DNA from 4 places in the Colwellia aquaemaris genome. Region 4 is predicted to be linked to each of the others. Evidence: predicted binding sites of a transcription regulator. Region 4 holds the regulator's gene; each other region holds the start of a gene.
The links. The regulator sigma-54, encoded in region 4, starts transcription at its own class of promoters, with help from an activator protein. The targets are predictions, from matches to a motif close to GTTGGCACGNNNNTNGNNT.
Positions count from the first base shown of each region.

Region 1: the regulator sigma-54 is predicted to act here: its motif matches at 1,903-1,921, upstream of AC27HL_RS18685 (DUF2884 family protein).
Region 2: the regulator sigma-54 is predicted to act here: its motif matches at 979-997, upstream of AC27HL_RS17255 (PEP-CTERM sorting domain-containing protein).
Region 3: the regulator sigma-54 is predicted to act here: its motif matches at 1,649-1,667, upstream of pdsR (proteobacterial dedicated sortase system response regulator).

Region 1 is NZ_BAAJLV010000011.1:32,161-37,348, reverse strand. It holds gene AC27HL_RS18695 (DUF3010 family protein) at 1-2, opposite strand, end outside; gene AC27HL_RS18690 (tRNA-uridine aminocarboxypropyltransferase) at 103-879, opposite strand; gene AC27HL_RS18685 (DUF2884 family protein) at 1,036-1,839, opposite strand; gene zapE (cell division protein ZapE) at 2,039-3,193, opposite strand; gene AC27HL_RS18675 (cold-shock protein) at 3,290-3,499, opposite strand; gene AC27HL_RS18670 (RNA methyltransferase) at 3,796-4,308, opposite strand; gene AC27HL_RS18665 (hypothetical protein) at 4,488-5,102, shown strand.
Region 2 is NZ_BAAJLV010000008.1:55,449-60,636, forward strand. It holds gene AC27HL_RS17250 (choice-of-anchor A family protein) at 1-762, shown strand, start outside; gene AC27HL_RS17255 (PEP-CTERM sorting domain-containing protein) at 1,166-1,789, shown strand; gene AC27HL_RS17260 (hypothetical protein) at 2,121-2,555, shown strand; gene AC27HL_RS17265 (hypothetical protein) at 2,682-2,882, shown strand; gene AC27HL_RS17270 (hypothetical protein) at 3,273-3,698, shown strand; gene AC27HL_RS17275 (hypothetical protein) at 3,818-4,213, shown strand; gene AC27HL_RS17280 (NACHT domain-containing protein) at 4,674-5,188, opposite strand, start outside.
Region 3 is NZ_BAAJLV010000005.1:114,925-120,112, reverse strand. It holds gene AC27HL_RS14780 (DUF924 family protein) at 1-448, opposite strand, end outside; gene pdsO (sortase-associated OmpA-like protein PdsO) at 673-1,506, opposite strand; gene pdsR (proteobacterial dedicated sortase system response regulator) at 1,742-2,473, shown strand; gene pdsS (proteobacterial dedicated sortase system histidine kinase) at 2,486-4,708, shown strand; gene AC27HL_RS14760 (nuclear transport factor 2 family protein) at 4,784-5,188, opposite strand, start outside.
Region 4 is NZ_BAAJLV010000001.1:432,936-438,123, reverse strand. It holds gene lptC (LPS export ABC transporter periplasmic protein LptC) at 1-215, shown strand, start outside; gene lptA (lipopolysaccharide transport periplasmic protein LptA) at 181-726, shown strand; gene lptB (LPS export ABC transporter ATP-binding protein) at 727-1,458, shown strand; gene AC27HL_RS01975 (RNA polymerase factor sigma-54) at 1,524-3,032, shown strand; gene hpf (ribosome hibernation promoting factor) at 3,070-3,357, shown strand; gene ptsN (PTS IIA-like nitrogen regulatory protein PtsN) at 3,388-3,840, shown strand; gene rapZ (RNase adapter RapZ) at 3,847-4,701, shown strand; gene AC27HL_RS01955 (HPr family phosphocarrier protein) at 4,716-4,988, shown strand; gene mgtE (magnesium transporter) at 5,169-5,188, shown strand, end outside.

The DNA.
Region 1 (5,188 bases), on a different contig from region 4:
ATAAATTAACCTCATCGCTATTGTGTTCGTTATTATAAATTAGATTTAACTAAGCTGCAGTTTTTTCATGCACTTAAATAAGCCTCAATTATGTTTTCTCTACTATTCTTCTTTTAGCCTATTTTCTGCAATTGAAATATCATGAAGTGCAGCAAACTCTTTATAATCAGCTACAGCATTAGGGTTACCTTTATTTTCTTGGCAAACACCTCGTTGATATTGATAACTAAATACATCAAACCATAAATCTAACAAATTGGCGTTAGTTTGCTCTCCTGCCAAGGCCAGAATTTGTGCTGCAACTTCTGCGGTTGCTAGCTCAGTATTATTTGCTGCTAATCGAATTTGATAACGAGAACTTAATGCTGAACCACTTCCTGGTGTGCGAGGCGTAAATGACACCACAGGTAAATGTTGTAAATATGGGCTACGACGAAAAATCTTTTTCGCTTCACGCCAACTACCATCTAGCATGATAAATAATGGCCGTTTGCCTGACTCAACCGCCACTTCATTATCATATATTTCTCTATTTTCACCGGCATATGCTTTTGGAAAAACAATCATAGGCTGCCATTTAGGATCCGCTAATATCGCTAAAACCTCTGGATTCGCCTCTATTCTTGACCATAAATAAGCAAACGTATCAGGGATTAAGTCAGCAATTAGCTTCCCGGTATTACTAGGCTTTAGCACCTCTGTATCATACATCAACAGCAAGAATCCAGCATTTGAGCTAACTTCTGGCACCAATGCACAAATACAAAACTGTTTCGCTAAGCGACACAAGTCACAACGAATAACTCGCTGACCTCTAGATTTGTATGTTGTGGTACTTAAGCTTTGTCGATACTTATGAAGTTTCTGAACTGCGTGCATAAATCAATGGCTAGAAAAATTTTGGCGCTACTGTAACGTGCAGTTTAGCGCTTAGCAATAAAAACATTAGCGATTATAAAAATAAAAAGCGTTAAGGAATAAGCCTTAACGCTTTGATGAATCGTTGACAAATTATCAAGTAGCTAGATTACATAACTAAATTTCATTGTGGCTACTTTTATGGCTTGCAGTGATAAAGTTAAAATCCGCTAATTCATCTATTTCACCTTTTAATTGCTCTTCCATTTCATCAATTAAGATCACTGACTGACATAAGGCTTCACCACGTTTTTCAAGGCCTTCGCCCCTCGCTTCCATTTCATGCTCTATTTGTTGACCAAAGTTTTCCATACGAGATTCAAATGCATCCATATTACCACCAGAAAATAACATTTCTTGACCTACCGCAATCATCAAGCTACCAATAGAGTTTTGAATAGTGGTTTCAACCGCCGACTCTATACGCTGCTCAAACTCGTCACCGAAAAAGTCGTCACCTTTAAAACCATCTTCATCAATATAAAAATCTTTCGAACTATCAAACTCATTATCTACTTCAGTACGAATTGAAGTTAATTGTGTGGTTAAATCAACACTTACATCATTACCCTCACCCAATAACTCATTGAAGGCAAGGTTTACGCCATCTATGGCTAAATCAATAGCGTCTAAAGCGATACTCTTAACCTCCGGAACAACGCCACGAATGTTGTTAGAGTATTCCGTTAGCAAGGATTGTTGACTTCTGGTTAAACTAACTTTTTCACCATTAACGATTAATGTCTCATTATTTACAATGCTATAAAGCGGTGACTTATTTTTTGAGAAGGTAATTTTTTCAGCGCTAATTTTAATGCCACCATTTAGATCAACGTTACATGAATTACTAGAAAATGAATTATCGTGAGCATAGCTTGTAGAACTTGCAATAATTAATGCAGAAGCAATCAAAGTTTTCATATTTACCATCCTTTATAAACCAATCAAATAATGAGCATTGTTTCTCAATGTTATACTTCTTGTTTACAAGTCTGATGCCAATTAATTACTCCTTACTTATCAACAAGTTAAAAACAAACACTTTACTTAGACCTATATTTACAACTAATAATTCGTTAAATAACTTAAAAACTAGTGAAAATAACAACTTTAGAGTCTATCAAGCGTGATAGTTTAATCTTTGCATTTCAAATAATCGCGATTTGCAGCGAGCAAATTCAAATGTTAACTGCTGGCCTTGGTATAAGTCGGCAATATCAACCTCTGCCTCAATAATTAAACGTATGCCTCTATCATATAACTCATCCACTAAGGCAATAAATCGTCTAGCCTCATCATCTAAAGCCCTAAGCTCACCCATCACCACACTACTGCGCTGATAGCCATCTTCAACACCTGAAAATACAGCGGGGAGCAACTCTCCTGAAAATTGCGGTACATTGCTCACCAAAATAACTTGATAGTCATCGGCAAGCTTTATATAGTCGCGTTGACTTCGTGGACCGGAGCATATTGCGCTAAAGTCAAACCAAACGGCATTGTCAGCTTTAGCAATAAAAGTAATATGTCTACCGTGCACCATAATACGACTTTGCCGCTGAACATCTCCGGTTGCAAGTACTTGGAAGAGCCTTTGCATGCCACCGCTTACCCCTTGTTCAAAGTTTTTAATAAAATAATCTCGGTGATGACTGCTGATATTGTCATCATCACTCAAGCGATAATCAACCGGGCCATCGATTGAGATCACTTGGCAGTTTTCATTTATTAATTTTATCGTTGGCAGAAAACGCTCGCGCTGCAGGCCATTGTTGTATAATTGAGATGGTGCGCAATTCGATGTAGCAATCAAAGTAATACCAAACGCAAACATGGCTGACAGTAGCCCAGCCAATAACATAGCATCAGCAATATCATTAACAAAAAACTCATCAAAGCAAAGTATATCAACATCTTTAGCCCAAGATTTTGCTATTCGTTGTAGCGGCGCTTCACAGCCTTTTAAATCATTTAACATGGTATGAACACTTTCCATAAAACGATGAAAGTGTATGCGTTTTTTACGAGTGGTATGCAGTTGTTGATAGAATAAATCCATCAACATGGTTTTTCCTCTACCAACGCGACCATGAAAATAAATGCCACTGATTGGCGCTTCGGCTTTAAAAAGAGAAATTAGTGAGTATAAGCGTTTTCGCCGGCAATTTAGCCTTATCGCTAACGCATCTAGCGCTAAAACGGCATGATATTGCTCAGGGTCGTGCTTCAAAGCTTTACTGTGAAGTAGTTTTGAATATTCAGAGGTTACCGACATAACAATATTTTAGGCATAAAAAAAGGGCAGACTTTCGTCTCCCCTCTTTCAACACTATGTAATAATCTAGCCGGTCAAACCAGCTAAAATTACTAATTAAAGTGCTACGATGTTCTCAGCTTGAGGACCTTTTTGACCTTGAGTTACAGTGAACTGTACTTTTTGGCCTTCAGCAAGAGTTTTGAAACCTTCACCAGAGATTGCAGAGAAGTGTGCAAAAACATCTGGACCAGATTCTTGCTCGATGAAACCGAAACCTTTAGACTCGTTGAACCATTTTACTGTACCAGTAGTTGTATTAGACATTTGTATTATCCTATTTATTCGTAATTGATGCCTTATTATAAGGCGGTTTTCCAGGAAGTGTTGCTATTACTTATTAAACAGGACGAGCTACTGATATAACTGCGAAACTTTGTACATAAATATAGGTCTTACTTTCTAGCTGAGTTGGATTCTATCGACTTTCCGCCAAGAGTCAAGCCGTTTCGCATAAAAGTCACCATTCTCAATATAAAAAGCCCACCCTTGGAATAATTTTGATATTTTGCGGTTCATACCTGTCTACTTAGTCAAGAAACATAAGTAATTCGAAGCATTTTCTAATCGTTCTTAACCTTGACTTTATTGTTAGTATCTCGGCTGGATTTTATTAAATCATCCCCTTTAATGACTTGTGATGACTTAGCCAAACGATCGTATAAAAGCACATTAACACTTGCTGCTAAATTCATACAGCCAATGGTAGGTACATAAACAACGGCATCGGCTCGGTCAATAACATCTTGTGAAATTGTGCCATCTTCAGGGCCGAAAATATAAATAGCATTTTCTGGGTGTTCAAACTCAGGTAGTGCTGTCGCACCTTCAACTAAATCAACACAAATAACCTGTTGCTTAGGCAAGATGTCATCAATTAAACACTCAACGGCATTTAACGGGATTTTTCGCGATGCATCTTTAGTGTCTGTGTGAAACTTTGCGGCTCTAGCATATCGCACACCAGTATAACGTACTTCATTAGCCTGATAACAACCGACTGCCCGCATAACCGCACCAACATTCGATGGGCTTTTAGGATCAGTTAAACCAATAACAACATTTTCTTTTTTCATTTTACAATACTTAGACATGAAATATTTATTCGCGGCAATTTTGCGATGCCTGCCACCAGACTACAAGTAATTATTGACAATGTGCTAAAAAACTTTGCTCTAGCAAGTTAAGTTTGAAAAGTAATTTATTTTCCTTTCTGATAGCATCAAACATAATTACTCATTATTTAGGTTTCAAAATGACAATAAAAACAAGATATTTAACCAGTTTAATCATTGCACCACTCTTTTTATTCTCAAATACAAGTAATGCTAGTGAAGCGCCATTGGTTTCAATTGCCAGCCATGATAGTTTTTTTAGTAGCATTAAAGCCCATTGCGGTAAAGCATACCAAGGCCAAGTAACGGTAGATAACGCTGATGGTGGAAGCTTTAGCAACAAAAAACTCGTTATGCATGTTCGACGTTGTTCTGACAGTAAATTAGAAATTCCTTTTTTTGTAGGTGACGATGCCTCACGTACTTGGATTATTACTAAAACAGGCTCAGGATTATCACTCAAACATGATCACCGTCATCAAGATGGCAGCTTTGATGAAACAACCATGTATGGTGGCCATACTAATGATGCTGGTTGGCCACAAGCTCAGTCTTTTCCTGCTGATGAATATTCCAAACAATTGTTTGTGAAAACTGGAATCCCTCAATCTGTTGGTAACACATGGCAAATGTTTATTTATTCAGATAAGTTTAGCTATCGTTTAGTACGCCAAGGACGGGAATTTCGTGTTGATTTTGATTTAACAAAAGCAATAACACCTCCACCAGCGCCATGGGGTTATAGCGACAAATAAGGTGACTAACGATTCTAAACCTTGTGGTTTTCATTAATCGACATAAATTTTTACAACTATCCTATTTAAAATCACCAATGATTACT
Region 2 (5,188 bases), on a different contig from region 4:
GTCAACATTAAACATGGTAGCCAATTATATGCCGATACGAGTAGTTCGCCGGCGTTAGTGGTTGGTGGTGATCTAAATTTCACTAGTGGCCAAGTGGCGGGCGATGTATTTGTAGGCGGTAATTACACACCCACTGCAAGTGGTACAGTTACCAACGGTACTGTTCAGTCAGGTGGTATTGCGCCGATTAATTTTGATGACGAATTTGATGCATTAATTGATTTAGCTGTTGAATTGGCATTATTGCCGGAAAACAGCACCGCGACTGATTTATGGTCAACCCAACATTTAGTTGGTGCTGGCAGCAATGGTGTAGCGAACGACTTGCATGTGTTTAATTTAGACGCTTCAGATATGCTATTTAGTGACTATTTATTATCAGAAGTGGATAAAGGCGATACCGTATTATTTAATGTTGCGGGGACTGATATTGCAACCAGCTGGGGAAATTTTGCTGGTTCTGACAATTCATTATTCGATTTTTCTGAAAATATACTATTTAATTTTTTCGAAGCGGAAACATTAACGATAAATGCCGCAATGTACGGTTCTATTTTAGCACCTAAAGCGAGTATTGAAGCGCCTCATGGTGTGATTTGGGGGCAGGTAATTGCTGAATCATGGCATGGCAATACGCAAATAAACGATAACCTTTTTGTTAGTAAAAAGCCGAATGTAGGAGTTACCGTACCTGAGCCAGCTACGTTAGCTATATTTGCATTAGGAATTATGGGGCTTTTGGTTCGTAAATCTAAAAAATAAGCATCATTCTTCTTAAAAAAGGCATCATAATTATGGTGCCTTTTTTTGTGGTCATTTCATCTACTTTATTAGGCCGCTTTTACAAAATAAATAGCTGTTATGGCTGTAAGTTGTATTTTATTTGTTTCAATTATTATGCAGCATTTATTTAATTCTCATATTAAAGCGTAAAGCCTCAATTTGAACTTGTTAGTTAATGATATGTATTTATTACTCTTTGGCTCGTGCAGCGTTTTACGGGGCTACATTTCTGCGAACTGTTTATTTGCTTTACAGTTCTTAATTGTAAATTTCTTTTCTTTTCTTAACTTGTTGTAAATAAAAGGAAATAAAAATTGGCTTGCTAATTGCTGTAACTGCGTGATTGGGGTTTACGTTTTATAATAAAATATTGGAGTGTTGTATGAAGCTTAAAGCAGTATTGTTTAGCATGGTTTTACTGGTAAGTGGTTATGTTAATGCAGGAATAATATCAACTATTGGTACATCAGGAACTGATTTTAGGTGTCTCGGCACTGCAGGAAGCTGTGGCCAAACTTTTGGGCAAACATTTACGGTAACCGGTTCGGATACTTACCTTGATGATTTCGGTCTTGTTTTGTCTAGAGTTGATAATGGGCCTTTAAATGTTCAATTTAAGTTATTCTCATGGGATGGCTCAAATATATCAGGTGCTTCCCTTTTTCAAAGTTCTGTATTATCGGTAAATAATTCAATAAGCCAATTATATACTTTTGATACTAATGTTAACCTAGTTAGCGGAAATCAATACATGGCACTTTTTGACACTTCAGGGATTGGCAATACAACTGCTCCAAGAAGTGGATTTACTAGTATTGGTAGCGCTAGTTATGCAGGTGGAGACTTCTTTTGGGAAAGAACATCTGGAAATGGTGCTTGGAACTTTTCTGGTGGTGATACACTTTTTACAGCTAATTTAACTAGTGCCTCTGTACCTGAGCCATCTACGTTAGCTATATTTGCATTAGGAATTATGGGTCTTTTGGTTCGTAAATCTAAAAAATAAGCATCATTCTTCTTAAAAAAGGCATCATAATTATGGTGCCTTTTTTTGTGGCCATTTCGTCTACTTTATTAGGCCGCTTTTACAAAATAAATAGCTGTTATGGTTGTAAGTTATATTTTCGCTGCTTCAATGCTAATGTAGTATTCATTCAATTCTTATTTTTATATCACTGTGAATTCTCACTAACACCATAACTTAATTGAAATTAGGTTTTATAGTTTCTAATTAGTTGAAATTGTGTGATATTAAATCATAGTAAATAAATTTTATGAGGTAGGCATGTACTCATGCTCCCTCATGGAAGTCGCTAATAAATACAAAGGATGGTTCAATGAAAGTTTTAAGCCTAGTGTTACTACTCATTTCGTTTCATGTTTCAGCACACGCTCAAGATGGCGTTGTGGTACATATTCTTCCCGATAAATTAGTTTTATCAAATAGCTGCGTAGCGAGGGCTGATATTCAGTCTAAAGAATTTTCACTTTTGTATGCTTGTAAAGATTCGAGAAATACCATGTATTTTTATAACTTTCGCTTAAATGATGCTGATTTAGTCGCCGAATTTAAGAAAGATTCAACTGATGTTGTAGTCAATAAAAGTCACTTTAAGTCTTATACTCTTTATGAAATATCGGCTAAAAATGCCGACAATAAGCCAATAAAATTTGTTTCTTATTGTACTAAAGAGCTATGTCTTGATTTAGTTAGTGATGATGAGTTTGAAAAATCAATTCAAGACTCTATAACGTCGCAATTACGTGGTTAGTATTAATAACAAGCTGTGCAAGGTTTGGCTCTAGTTCGGCCTTGCTTTACATTTTAGCCAAGTATTTTGCTGGTTGGAGTCGCGTTATGTGATTCATCATATTATTAACTAACAAATGGAGTTTTGATGTCATCTCAAATTGGAAACCTGATCAGTGTTGTATTAGTTTGGGCACTAGTCGCATATATATTTGTTTTTGGTTTTGCTCAAATCAAGTGGACAGGGTGGGAAGGAGGACTTCCATGGCTAGCTGGCGTTGTGTGCCTTTTTAGCAGTGCTGGTTTTACGTCAAAATGGCTAATGCATAAAGTTGTTGTTCAAAATTAAAATCATATGAAAAGCCATTACGGTAATGGCCTTTTCAATGTAAGTTTCCAATCTGTTGCTTGATTGGACTGATTTTAACTAGATATATGGCTCTGAGTTAGTAAGGTGTATTTGTTTAATTCTTATATTCATATTAGTGAGAAGCTTTAGTAAAAAGCAGAAGGCAGGGGTTTATCTATTTAATATCTTGATATTAAGTACAAATGCGCCTTTTAAATTTTTCGTATTACTGTGAACTCTAACTAATTCCGTATTTTGTGCCTCATTTAGTTTTTTCTAGTTTCTAAAGTATTGAAATTGTGTGATATTAATGTCAATTAAATCAATTTTATGTGGCGGGAATTACTGAGACGTCTACATAATAAGCTGTTATACATCAAGGAAGGTTTAGTGTCTGTCATCCAAGAACGCGAAGAATTCTTCGTGAAATGCGATTGTAGCGAAGATCATGAAAATAAATTTGTTGAAGGTGTTTTTGAAAATGAAGATAAAGACCAAGTAGAGTTTTCTGTTGCATTAATCAACCATGATGAAGATAGACATATTTGGTTAGCTATATTTTTGGACGGGTGTAAAGAAATCACTAATTCACATTGTTATCTAACAGCACATATCTATATAAAAGACTCTAATGTTTGCTTTAGTATTCAAGATGCCGATCGCTCACCTTTCAAACTTGCTTATGAAAACGATATCTATAGTATCAGCAGAGAAGAAGCACTATCAGTTGAAGGTTTGAAAGATGCTCTTGTTTGGTGGTATCAAAATATATTTAAAACGGATAAAGAAATCGGCCTGTTTCTATTGGCAGGTTGATGTATAACAAGTCAATTAAGACGGGACTGCTAACAGTTTGCTCGGTTTCGCTACGCTACACAATTTAAGAAAACTATTATCAGCCCCTTAATTGGGCGTTATGTTTTTAGGAAAGTTAGGTGAGTCATTACGGAAAGCATCCATCACTAAAACGTGAAACTGAACCAGCAGATACAGCAACATGGCATTGGTTTATCTGTAATGGTCCACATGGAGAATTATTTGAGTGGCACACTAATTTTGTCGGTGAAAGTGACGTTGTTTACTTACGTAAATTCATAGAGCAAAAAGCAGAAGTTACTCCTGATTTTATTAACTATGCTAGGGTTATTGCTTTAGAGTCACTTTCAAATTCAGATCCAATAATTGTTTGCAAAGGTATTCAAGTATTATCTATTCTAGGCTCTGATAATGATTTGTTTAATTTAAAAAAATTGCTTAAAAGTGATAACGAGTTAGTTGTTAAAAATGCTAAAAGTTGCCTTTTTGAAAGACGTATTAAAATAAAAACATAACAAGTTATTAAAGCAGGACAAATAATAGTTGGCTTTTGCTCCTGCGTCGCTAATACCATTCAAATTACAGTTGACCATTATCATGGCGCCATACTTCAATGGTATGTATATGCCAGCATTTTTATTCAAATTCAAATACGAAAATTTGTCATGTTTTTGTTGCTACGCTTTGTTATAAATTTTTACGTCATTCTTTTTCGCACATGTTTTGGTTTCTCAGTGTATAATCGCGTAGTTTTATGATGTTGCTGTCATCATAAGCTATTTCACGTGAATAAATTTTAAAGTACATTGAACAAGGTAAATAAGTGTCTAGCTCAGTAAGTCCAATAAACTCAACAAATTCAATTAGTCACAAGCTTTCCATAGCACCCATGCTGGATTGGACTGATTTTAGCTAAATACATAGCCTCTGATATAACAAGGTGTACTAATGGTGTACCTTTACTTTTTTATATACTTAATTACTGTCAGAATTAGGTTTCATGCTTTGAAAAAAAGAATAGATCTCTCTACTTTTTGTCTCATTTTTAAGTTGTAATATGTTTTTTATATAGTTATCTAACGAATATACATTTTTTGGAATATTGATTAAATTTAATGATGAATTGCCAGCAGACACGTTAAACTCATTAAATGAGGATGAATTTATCGATATTGATATCCATTTTTTTTCGTATTCAAGAAGATCACTAATTTTCTTAATATAACCATTGAGGTTTTTGTGATATTTTTTTAGATATTCATGAAATAAACCGGGTTTACCCAAATAAAATTCAAAATGAGTGTAATTTGGGAATGTGCATTCTCCATCTTTTAAAAATGGAAATGTTACATTATTAAAATTAACGTTTTTTGTTTCTCCAAATATGTCAGATTTAAATATAATTGATTTAGTCATTATTATATTAATATTATCAGATAAGACAATTTTCGTATTTGTGAAAGTGCATTGTGCAAATTCTATGATAGCTA
Region 3 (5,188 bases), on a different contig from region 4:
GAGCAATTATTTCTTGATGCTTTAATTCAAACGACAAGTTCGATTCATTACCTAGCTCAGTATATAACTTTATGGCCTGTTGATGGATTGCTGCTGATTCACTATGCATATAGGGTAAATACATAAAACTACGTTGATTGTCAGCGAGTGTTTTATCTGCACCTAAACTTACCGCTTCTTGTGCCAAAACCAAGGCAAGTGTATCTGATGCAAATGCTTTGGCGGTATCTCGAAAAATATTCCGAGAAAATTGATCCAGCACTAGTATTTCAGCTAACCGCCCTTGCGCAGTATTACGCCAATGAAACAGCTCGCCACAATTGGCACTTTTATGTAAATCAAGAAAACGCGCTTTTATTTCTTGATCAAAGTTTGGATCTTTTATCCACCATTGCTCTGGCGATATTTCATCAAACCAAAAATCTAGAACCGTTAGATAATTCTTCATTTATACTCACCTGATAACTCATATGTTCAACAGCTTAGACTGAAATATTCAGTAATGTCTAGCTACTGTAACGAAAACCTAGAAATAATAAAAAACCAAGGCATAAACCTTGGCTTTCACTGCAATTTAAATTCAATATAACTGGGAATAATTTAGTTTACTGTTTCTGTGTTTCACCTCCTACATTTTCCAACATAAAATCAACTAGTTAATAAATACGCGGTTTAAAAGTTCTTTGCCACTTGCGAATCACTATTTTCTGAAGACTTATTAGCTATTGCTTCATTTTTTAACTTAATAACAACTCGGCGGTCGTAAAAGCTGACTTCCTTGTCATTAGAAGCAACAACCGGTTGCTGCTCACCATAGGCAAATAAATTTATTCGTTCTGCTGCTACGCCTTGATCAATTAAGGCATTTTTAACAGCATTGATACGTGCTAACGACAATGCTTGATTTAATTCATCACTACCTTGTTTGTCGGTATAGCCTGAAAGATCAATAGTTAGTTGTGGCGATTGCTGGACGATATTCACTAACGCTGTCAATTGCTCTTGATAATGATCTTTAATTTCACTTGAGCCAGTAGAGAACTGTAAGCTCATGAGTAAGTTTTGAGCTTGCAATAGACTTGTTTTTTGATAGTTTTTTTCTAGCGCAAATAACTCTTCTTGGTACGCTTGCTCGGTGTTTGCAATTTTTTCTTGATACATAGCCAACGCCATTTCATTGCTTTGTTTCTCTTGTTGGTAAGCCGTTGATATGTGTTCAATTTCATCCTCTGCATTTATATTTTTTGCAATAAAGTTACCTGCCAAGCCAGTAATAAAAGCCCCCGCTGGGCCACCAAAAATAGCGCCAATAACAACACCTGCACCAAAACCTATTTCTTCGTTTCGCTGTGCCTCTTCAATACTAGTTGGCGAGAGCTGGGCTTGATTGTGGGATGTTGCAAATGCTGGCGTAATTGACAAAACCGAAATTAAAGCCGCACTAACTAATGTATTAGCGGTTGCTTTCTTGCCTTTAGTATTGATTGTTAAGTTTTGCGTAGTCATAGTGTTTCCCTTAATAAAAAGTAATAGTTAAATCATTGAGTATTTGAGTTTTGTTAACTCACTTATCTCGTTTTCGATAGAGCTATTAAAACGCAGGAAAACGGCCACTTACCGACGCAAAAATGACAATTCACTGAGCAAATGTGGCAAGATTATGGCAATTACAACTATTAGCAGCATCACTATGAATTATTCGATATGATGCAAACCACAGTTAATAAGGTAATCATTTAAGATGTCAAAACGAATCGCTATAGTTGAAGACGATGCAGCAATAAGAGAAAACTACGCAGACGCCCTACGATTGCAGGGATATCAAGTACAAACGTATCCAAACAAAACCACAGCTATGCAGGCTTTTGCTTTACGTTTACCTAATTTAGCAATATTAGATATTGGTTTAGAGCATGAGTATGATGCTGGTTTTGAGCTTTGCCAGTGGCTCAGAACAAAATCGAATACTTTACCCATCATATTTCTAACCGCCCGCGACAGTGACGTTGATACCGTATCAGGGCTAAGAATAGGTGCCGATGACTACTTAACCAAAGATATTAGCCTACCGCATTTAGCCGCACGCATTGCCGCCTTATTTCGTCGACAAGATGCCTTAGGCAAGCCACAACAAACTGATCACTTATTAAAACTAGATGCCTTAACTATTGATAGTCAGCGTATGACGATACAATGGAGAGAAGAGTTAGTTGATTTAACCATCACCGAGTTTTGGATGCTCTATGCATTAGCAAAGCACCCTGGCCATGTAAAAAATAGAAGCCAGTTAATGCAAGATTCAAAAATCTATGTTGATGACTCCACTATCACTTCACATATCAAGCGGATCAGAAAAAAGTTTACCCGAATAGACGCAAAATTTAATTGCATTGATACCGTTTACGGCATGGGATATCGATGGAATCAAAGCCAAGTGCTTGAGCAGTCCACTGCGAACGAGCAAGGTCAATAACAACTAATGACGATGAAATGGCGCTTTGGCTTAAGAAGCAAATTACTTTTACTTTCTAGTTTTCTCTTTACCATTCCTTGGTTTGGCTACCAATACGTTTGGGAAATGGAAAAGTACCTGCGTTATGGTCAAGAACAAACCATTATTGGTACAGCAAGAGCATTAGCCACCGCAATGCATGAAAGAGCCAATTTATTTAACAATCAGGCGAGCTTTTTACCCAGCGTAGAAAAAGGTAAAGATTTATATAGTTATGCCTTATCTGCCCCTATTCAGTTAGACGGCTTAAATAACGATTGGCCTGACTTTGCCAACAAGGCTCATTTTTATCAGCAAAACAACCAACTTTATACGCAACTGCCACCCGAACAGTTATCTGTGAACTTTACTGCCGCTGTAGGCACATATGGCAAGTATCTGTATTTATATTTTTCAGTTAACGACAACGAAGTTATTTATCGCAATAGCAACGCCCGTAGTATTGTTAAAAATGATCACTTAGAACTTGCTTTTATTAATCCAAAAGGCGTATTTAGTCGCTTTATTATCAGTAACAAAACCACCGGTTGGATTGATGCCTATCGTATTACCGACATTGAAAACAATATTCCAGTTCCGGCAACACAAATTCAAGGCCATTGGCGAGACACAAATCAAGGCTACAATGTTGAAATTAGACTACCACTGACAGAATTTAACGACCATATAGCATTTGCAGTGCATGATGTTGACAAAAACTTAGGCAATATTGTTAGCTCTCTCGGCTCTGCTGACCCTAGCTCTAGAGAAACCTTAGGCACAATATTGGTACCGTCGCCAGAAATTGAGCGTATTGTAAAAGGCATGAGTTATACTAACTCGAGTATTTGGGTGGTTGACCAACATCACAGAGTATTGGCAAGAGCCGGAGATATCAAACAAGCCAGCGGCGTATGGAATAAGCGCATTAATAGCAGTAACAATGAGGCAATTTCAAATAATCCTATTTGGGCTGGTATTAAAAATACTTGGTATAGTGTTGAAAAAAACTGGCTAAAGCCTTTTTATGAGAAAATTCTCACGCAACCACCGCGTAACTTTATTGATCAGCTCTACGACTCTGAAAACCTAACGGGCAAACACATAGAAAGCGCCTTGAGCGGTAACCCTATGTCGCAGTGGCGACTATCAACCGATCAAAAAGCCGTTGTACTGTCTGCGGCTTACCCGATATTTATCGACGAAAGTGTCAAAGGTGTGGTGATAGTCGAAGAAACCACTAATGGTATTCGTACCCTTAGAAACCAAGCGCTTGAGAAGCTATTTAGTTCGATACTGGCCATTATGTTACTTGGCGCACTGGCATTTTTCCTATTCGCTTCTCGTATTTCTAATCGTATCAGAACTTTAAGTAATCAAGCTGAGCTTGCTATTGATGAACACGGCAGAATTAACGGTAACGTTGACACTTCTACTACCAATGATGAAATTGGCGATTTATCACGAAGTTTTGCCACCGCGGTTAATCGCCTTGGCCAATACAATCATTATTTGGAGAATATGTCGTCTCGGCTTTCACACGAATTACGCACCCCAATAGCAGTTGTTCGCACATCGTTAGAAACTTTAGCCATGCAGCACCAAAGCCTAAATCATAATGATGGCATGGATGAAAACGCACAGGAACATGAAAATCCATATTTAACCCGAGCACAACGTGGTGTTGAAAGACTTAGCCTTATTTTAACCAATATGAACGAAGCGACACGTATTGAACAAATATTGCAAAACACCGATAAAACTCAGTTCGACCTTGGTGAAGTGATTAATGGCTGTATGCAAGGTTACCAGCTAATTTATCAAGATATTAACTTTAGCTATAGTAATATTCCTGAAGGACAATACCGAATAAACGGCTCACCTGAACATATTGCACAACTACTTGATAAAGTTATCGCCAACGCGGTTGAATTTTCTGACGATCAAAAAGTAGCGTTAGCATTTGCTCAACAAGCACAAGAATGTATTATCGCCATTAAAAATACTGGCGCTTTGTTACCAGAACAGATGAGTGAGCAGCTTTTTGATTCCATGGTATCGATTCGGCAAAAGCACAATAATGAACAGCCCCATTTAGGCTTAGGTTTATATATTGCTCGTTTAATTTGTCAGTTTCATCGAGGTTCGATTAAAGCTGTAAATAACACCCTTGCTGACGGTGTCGACGTAATAATTACTTTACCATTAGCAAAATAAACATGTCGTGTTTCAATATTTAGATTAACAATTTAATCTGCTATACGTTGAAATTTATAGTCGACAAAACTCTCACTATTTTTCTGCTGGAAAATAATAAACACGGTTAATTTTGTCACCAATAAATTCGTAAACCGACAACGCACGTTGAGATTTTACACCATTAGCCCCCTGCCAACTTGCCATTTCGATAGCACTGATACGATTTTTTGTCACAATAATATTGGATACTTCTGAACGGCAAGTCGGACACGACTTAAAATAATCATTCATACTTTGAATTAAATTATCTTTGCCCTGTACTTCTAGCAAAATATTTTCTCCATCAACACTTAGCCATTGCACATTTTCAGTAACAAATGTCGCCATTGCCTTGCTATTTTGAGCATTAAAGCTTTTAACAAATTGTTCAACGGTAGTGGCATGTGAAGAAGTGACTTCATTGGCATGAGCTTCTGAAATAAATATTACAAACAACGT
Region 4 (5,188 bases):
TAATTGCTACTGACAAGGAAAGCTTAATACAAGAAGTACACGGCAAAAATTTAGAAATGGACTTAAAAAGTAATATTATTAGCTCAGAACAAACTATTCTGATATTAGGTAAAGGATTTACTATGTATGGCTCAGGATTAATTGTAGACTTAAACACAACTCAGATGACATTGACCGAACATGTACAAACCATTTACAAAAAAACTAAAAGTTAGCTTAGCTTGCATTGCTACGGCAATATTCTTAACACCGGCAGTGAATGCTGAAAAATTTGATGTTGACCAAGAAATTAAAATTTCTTCTTCTCGACAGGCCGCTGATCTAAAAAACAAGATATTCAGCTATATCGACAATGTCATTATCTCGCAAGGCACGCTCACCATTAACGCAGAGTTAGTGCAAGTTATTGCCCAAGACAAAAGCGAAGATAAAATTTATATTGCCAAAGGCTCACCTGCTACATTTGCACAAACCTTAGAAGACGGCAGCCCAATTAACTTACAAGCTAATGAAATTAGATATGAACCAGCAAAAAAAATCGTCATTATTTCAGGCAACGCCTTACTAACCCAAGAAGGCAGTGAAGTCAGTGGTAATAAAATCACCTATAACTTTGAAACTGAATACGTCAATGCTGAAAGCTTAGAAAATACGGTTGTTGAAACAGTGCTACAACCTAAAAACAAACCTGAATTACCGAAAGAGAAAAAGGAAAAGCAGAACTAAATGTCAAAATCTACATTATCTGCAACGGGTTTAGCGAAATCTTATAAAGGCCGAAAGGTTGTTAAAAACGTTAGTTTAAAAGTATCGGCTGGACAAATTGTCGGCTTACTTGGCCCTAATGGCGCCGGTAAAACAACCTCATTTTATATGATTGTAGGCTTAGTAAACAATGATAGCGGTGCCATCGTATTAAATGACGAAGACTTAACATTACTGCCAATGCATGAACGTGCTCGCAAAGGTATTGGCTACTTACCGCAAGAAGCCTCTATATTTCGAAAATTGTCTGTATATGACAACATCATGGCCATTTTACAAACTCGAAAATCATTATCAGATATCGAGAAAGAAGAAAAGCTTGAGCATTTATTAGAAGAATTTAATATCGGCCATATTAAAGATAATTTAGGAATGAGCTTATCTGGTGGCGAACGTCGCCGAGTTGAAATTGCTCGCGCTCTTGCCGCCGATCCTAAATTTATTTTATTAGATGAGCCATTTGCCGGTGTTGATCCAATTTCAGTAGGTGATATAAAAAAAATTATCCTACACTTAAAAGAACGAGGCATAGGTATTTTGATAACCGACCACAACGTACGAGAGACCTTAGACGTATGTGAACATGCCTATATTGTTAGCCATGGTGAACTAATTGCAGAAGGTGACGCGGATCAAATTCTTGCAAATCAACATGTAAGAGATGTATACCTAGGCGAACAATTCACGCTATAGTTAATAGCAGGCTTTAGCAATAAAATAACAATGTGTTAAATAGTAACAGGGAAAAGAAAACCTAAATGCGTCCTACTCTGCAGCTCCGTATCGGACAACAGTTAACCATGACCCCGCAATTGCAACAAGCAATTAAGTTGTTGCAACTGTCGACTTTAGACTTACAGCAAGAGATTCAGGAAGCGCTTGAAAGTAATCCGCTGCTTGAAATGGATGAAAATCAAGTAAACACTTCAGAAAGCACCCCTGATAATTTAGAAGAGGCCTTTTCAGCCAATGTTGGCGAAGCCTCAGAAGTCACTCTTTCAGATGGTAGCGAAGATTCAGCGCCAACGATTGACGAAATAAGCTCAGCCGAAGGTTTAGCAAAAACAGATATTCCGGAAGAGTTAAATAACGATACCACTTGGGATGACAATTTTAGTGCCGGTGCTAGCAGTGGTGCGGTAGGTCCAGCCTCAGAAGATTATACTTATCAAGGTGAAACTAAAGACTCTATTCAAGACCACTTATTATGGCAAATGGAGCTAAGCCCTTTTACAGAAACAGACCAAGCTATTGCTACAGCCATTATTGAAGCGGTTGACGAAGCCGGCTACTTAACTGTATCTGCAGAAGAAATATTGGAAAGTGTTGGCATAGAAGACGTAGAGCTTGATGAAGTTGAAGTTGTACTTAAACGCATCAACGTATTTGACCCAGTTGGTGTTGCAGCTCGTTCCATCCCCGAATGTTTATTAATACAGTTAAATCAATTTTCCAGCGATACGCCATGGTTAGAAGAGAGCAAGTTAGCTGTTAGTAAATATATCGATTTACTTGGTAACCGCGACTACCGTCAATTAATGCGAAAACTGCGCTTAAAAGAAGACCAATTACGTGAAGTCATTCGCTTAATCCAAACCCTTGACCCTCGCCCAGGTGACAGTGTTATCAAAAGCGAAGAACAATATGTTATTCCTGATGTTTCAGTAGAAAAGAAAAATGGTCGTTGGACGGTCGAATTAAACCCTGACACTGCCCCTAAGCTTTCAGTGAATCAGCAATATGCGGCAATGTCTCGTTCAATGAAATCTTCTACCGACTCACAATTTATTCGCTCAAATTTGCAAGAAGCAAAATGGTTTATTAAGAGCTTAGAAAGCCGAAACGATACCTTGTTAAAAGTATCTAATTGTATTGTGCAACGCCAGCAAGGCTTCTTCGAACACGGGCCAGAGGCAATGCGCCCTATGGTTTTGAATGACATTGCTGAAGCGGTTGATATGCATGAGTCAACAATTTCTCGGGTTACTACGCAAAAGTACATGCATACGCCAAGAGGTATTTTTGAGTTAAAGTATTTCTTCTCTAGTCATGTTAGTACCGAAAATGGCGGTGAATGTTCATCAACAGCTATTCGTGAACTTATTAAAAAGCTCGTTTCTGCAGAAATTCCAGCCAAGCCGCTAAGTGATAGCAAAATGGCTGATATTCTGGCAGAACAAGGTATTAAAGTAGCAAGACGCACTATCGCTAAATATCGCGAATCACTTTCAATACCACCATCGAATCAACGTAAAAGCCTATTGTAGGTTTGGTTTATTTACCCGAAAAAGAGGATTGAAGCATATGCAAATTAATCTTACCGGACACCATGTCGATGTTACCGATTCATTACGTGATTATGTTAATGGAAAATTTGAAAAGCTTGAGCGACATTTTGATCATATAAACAATGTTCATGTAGTTTTAACCGTTGAAAAGCTTAATCAAATTGCTGAATCAACGGTTCACCTAAGTGGCAGTGAAGTACATGCTAAAGCTGAAAATAGCGATATGTATGCTTCTATCGATTCATTAATCGATAAGCTCGACCGCCAAATATTAAAATATAAAGGCAAAATTAGTAAACACTAATATCCCTCTCATTAGGTCTTTGAAGTAATTATGAAGTTGCAAGACATCTTAACTCCGGACTGCACAATATGTGCAGCTCCGGGCTCCAGCAAAAAACGTGTATTAGAATATTTAAGTAGCTTAGCTTCAGAGAAATTACCCAATCACGATACATTTCAGTTATTAGAGAGCTTAATTAAGCGTGAGAAAATGGGCTCTACAGGTATTGGAAATGGTATTGCCATTCCACATGGTCGTTTAGAAAATGCCGAAAAACCAATTGCCGTCGTTATCACCACCGAACAAGCCATTAATTTTGATTCTATTGATCATCGCCCTGTAGATATTTTTATCGCCTTATTTGTTGCTGAAGAAGAATGCCAAAATCACCTATGTACACTACAAAGCATTGCCCAAACATTTCGTGATAAACAATTTTGTAAACAAGTCCGCAAGTGTGACAATAGCCAAGCACTATTCGACTTAATCCAACAAGCGAGTTAAATTGTAATGAAGCTAATTATTGTCAGTGGTCGCTCGGGATCTGGTAAAAGTGTTGCGCTACGTGTTTTAGAAGACTTAGGCTATTACTGTGTTGACAACATTCCTGTTAATTTATTGCCGGCACTAACCCATACAGTCATTAATGATTATGAAAATGTTGCCGTCAGTCTCGATGTTCGCAACATGCCAGCAGATCCTAATGATGTACCAGAAATAATCGACTATTTGCCCAGTGCGGTTGAGCTAAATTTATTATATTTAGACGCAGATGATAGCGATCTCATTCGACGTTTTAGTGAAACTCGACGCTTGCACCCCTTGATCAAACAAAATATCGCTCTTGACCAAGCGATTGCGCTCGAAAAGCAACTCCTTGAACCCATTGCTACACGTGCGCACTTGTATATAAATACCAGCCAATTGTCACCGCATCAATTAGCCGATCTAGTACGCGAAAGAATTCTCGGCAAGAAATCTGGTTCTATGGTAATTGTGTTCGAATCTTTTGGTTTTAAACATGGCGTTCCTCAGGATGCTGACTATGTTTTTGATGCTCGCTTTTTACCTAATCCATATTGGGATAAAGAACTAAAAAGTCACACAGGGCTAGATAAACCTGTACAAGACTTTCTAGCAAGCCAACCAATAGTCACTAAGTTTATCTGGCAAATTAACAGTTTTATGATGACCTGGTTACCGCATCTAGAACGCAACAATCGCAGCTATGTCACTATCGCGATTGGTTGCACAGGAGGAAAACACAGATCGGTTTATATCGCGGAGCTTCTTGCTAATAATATGCGAAAAGAGCGTGATGATGTGCAATCTCGCCATCGTGACTTAACACTTGCCAGTACCTGATTTCACCAATAACTATGCCAATTGACCGCCAAGTAAAAATAATTAATAAGCTAGGGCTACACGCCCGAGCAGCAACTAAATTGGCACAACTTAGCCAGAAGTTTAATGCCTCTATTACCATAGAACTTGAAGGTAACCATGCTGACGCCAACAGCATCATGGGCTTAATGTTACTAGCTGGCGCACAGGGTAAAATTGTCAATGTCATTACCTCAGGTACAGATGCTGAACTTGCATTAAACGAAGTTTGTCAATTATTTAGTGATAAATTTGATGAGGACGAGTAATAAAACTTGCCCTATCTGCTCAACCAGTTTTTAAGTCAATAAAAAAGCTGCGAAAAATAACAAATTACGATAAACTCAGTCTCGGAGTTTATTAAAATTACTCTGCAACATTAACTTAATAAACATCCTCCATAATAATAATTTTCAGTTTTCGTTTTTGTAACGGCACAGGACAGTAATATGCCGGAAGTTTCTGAACA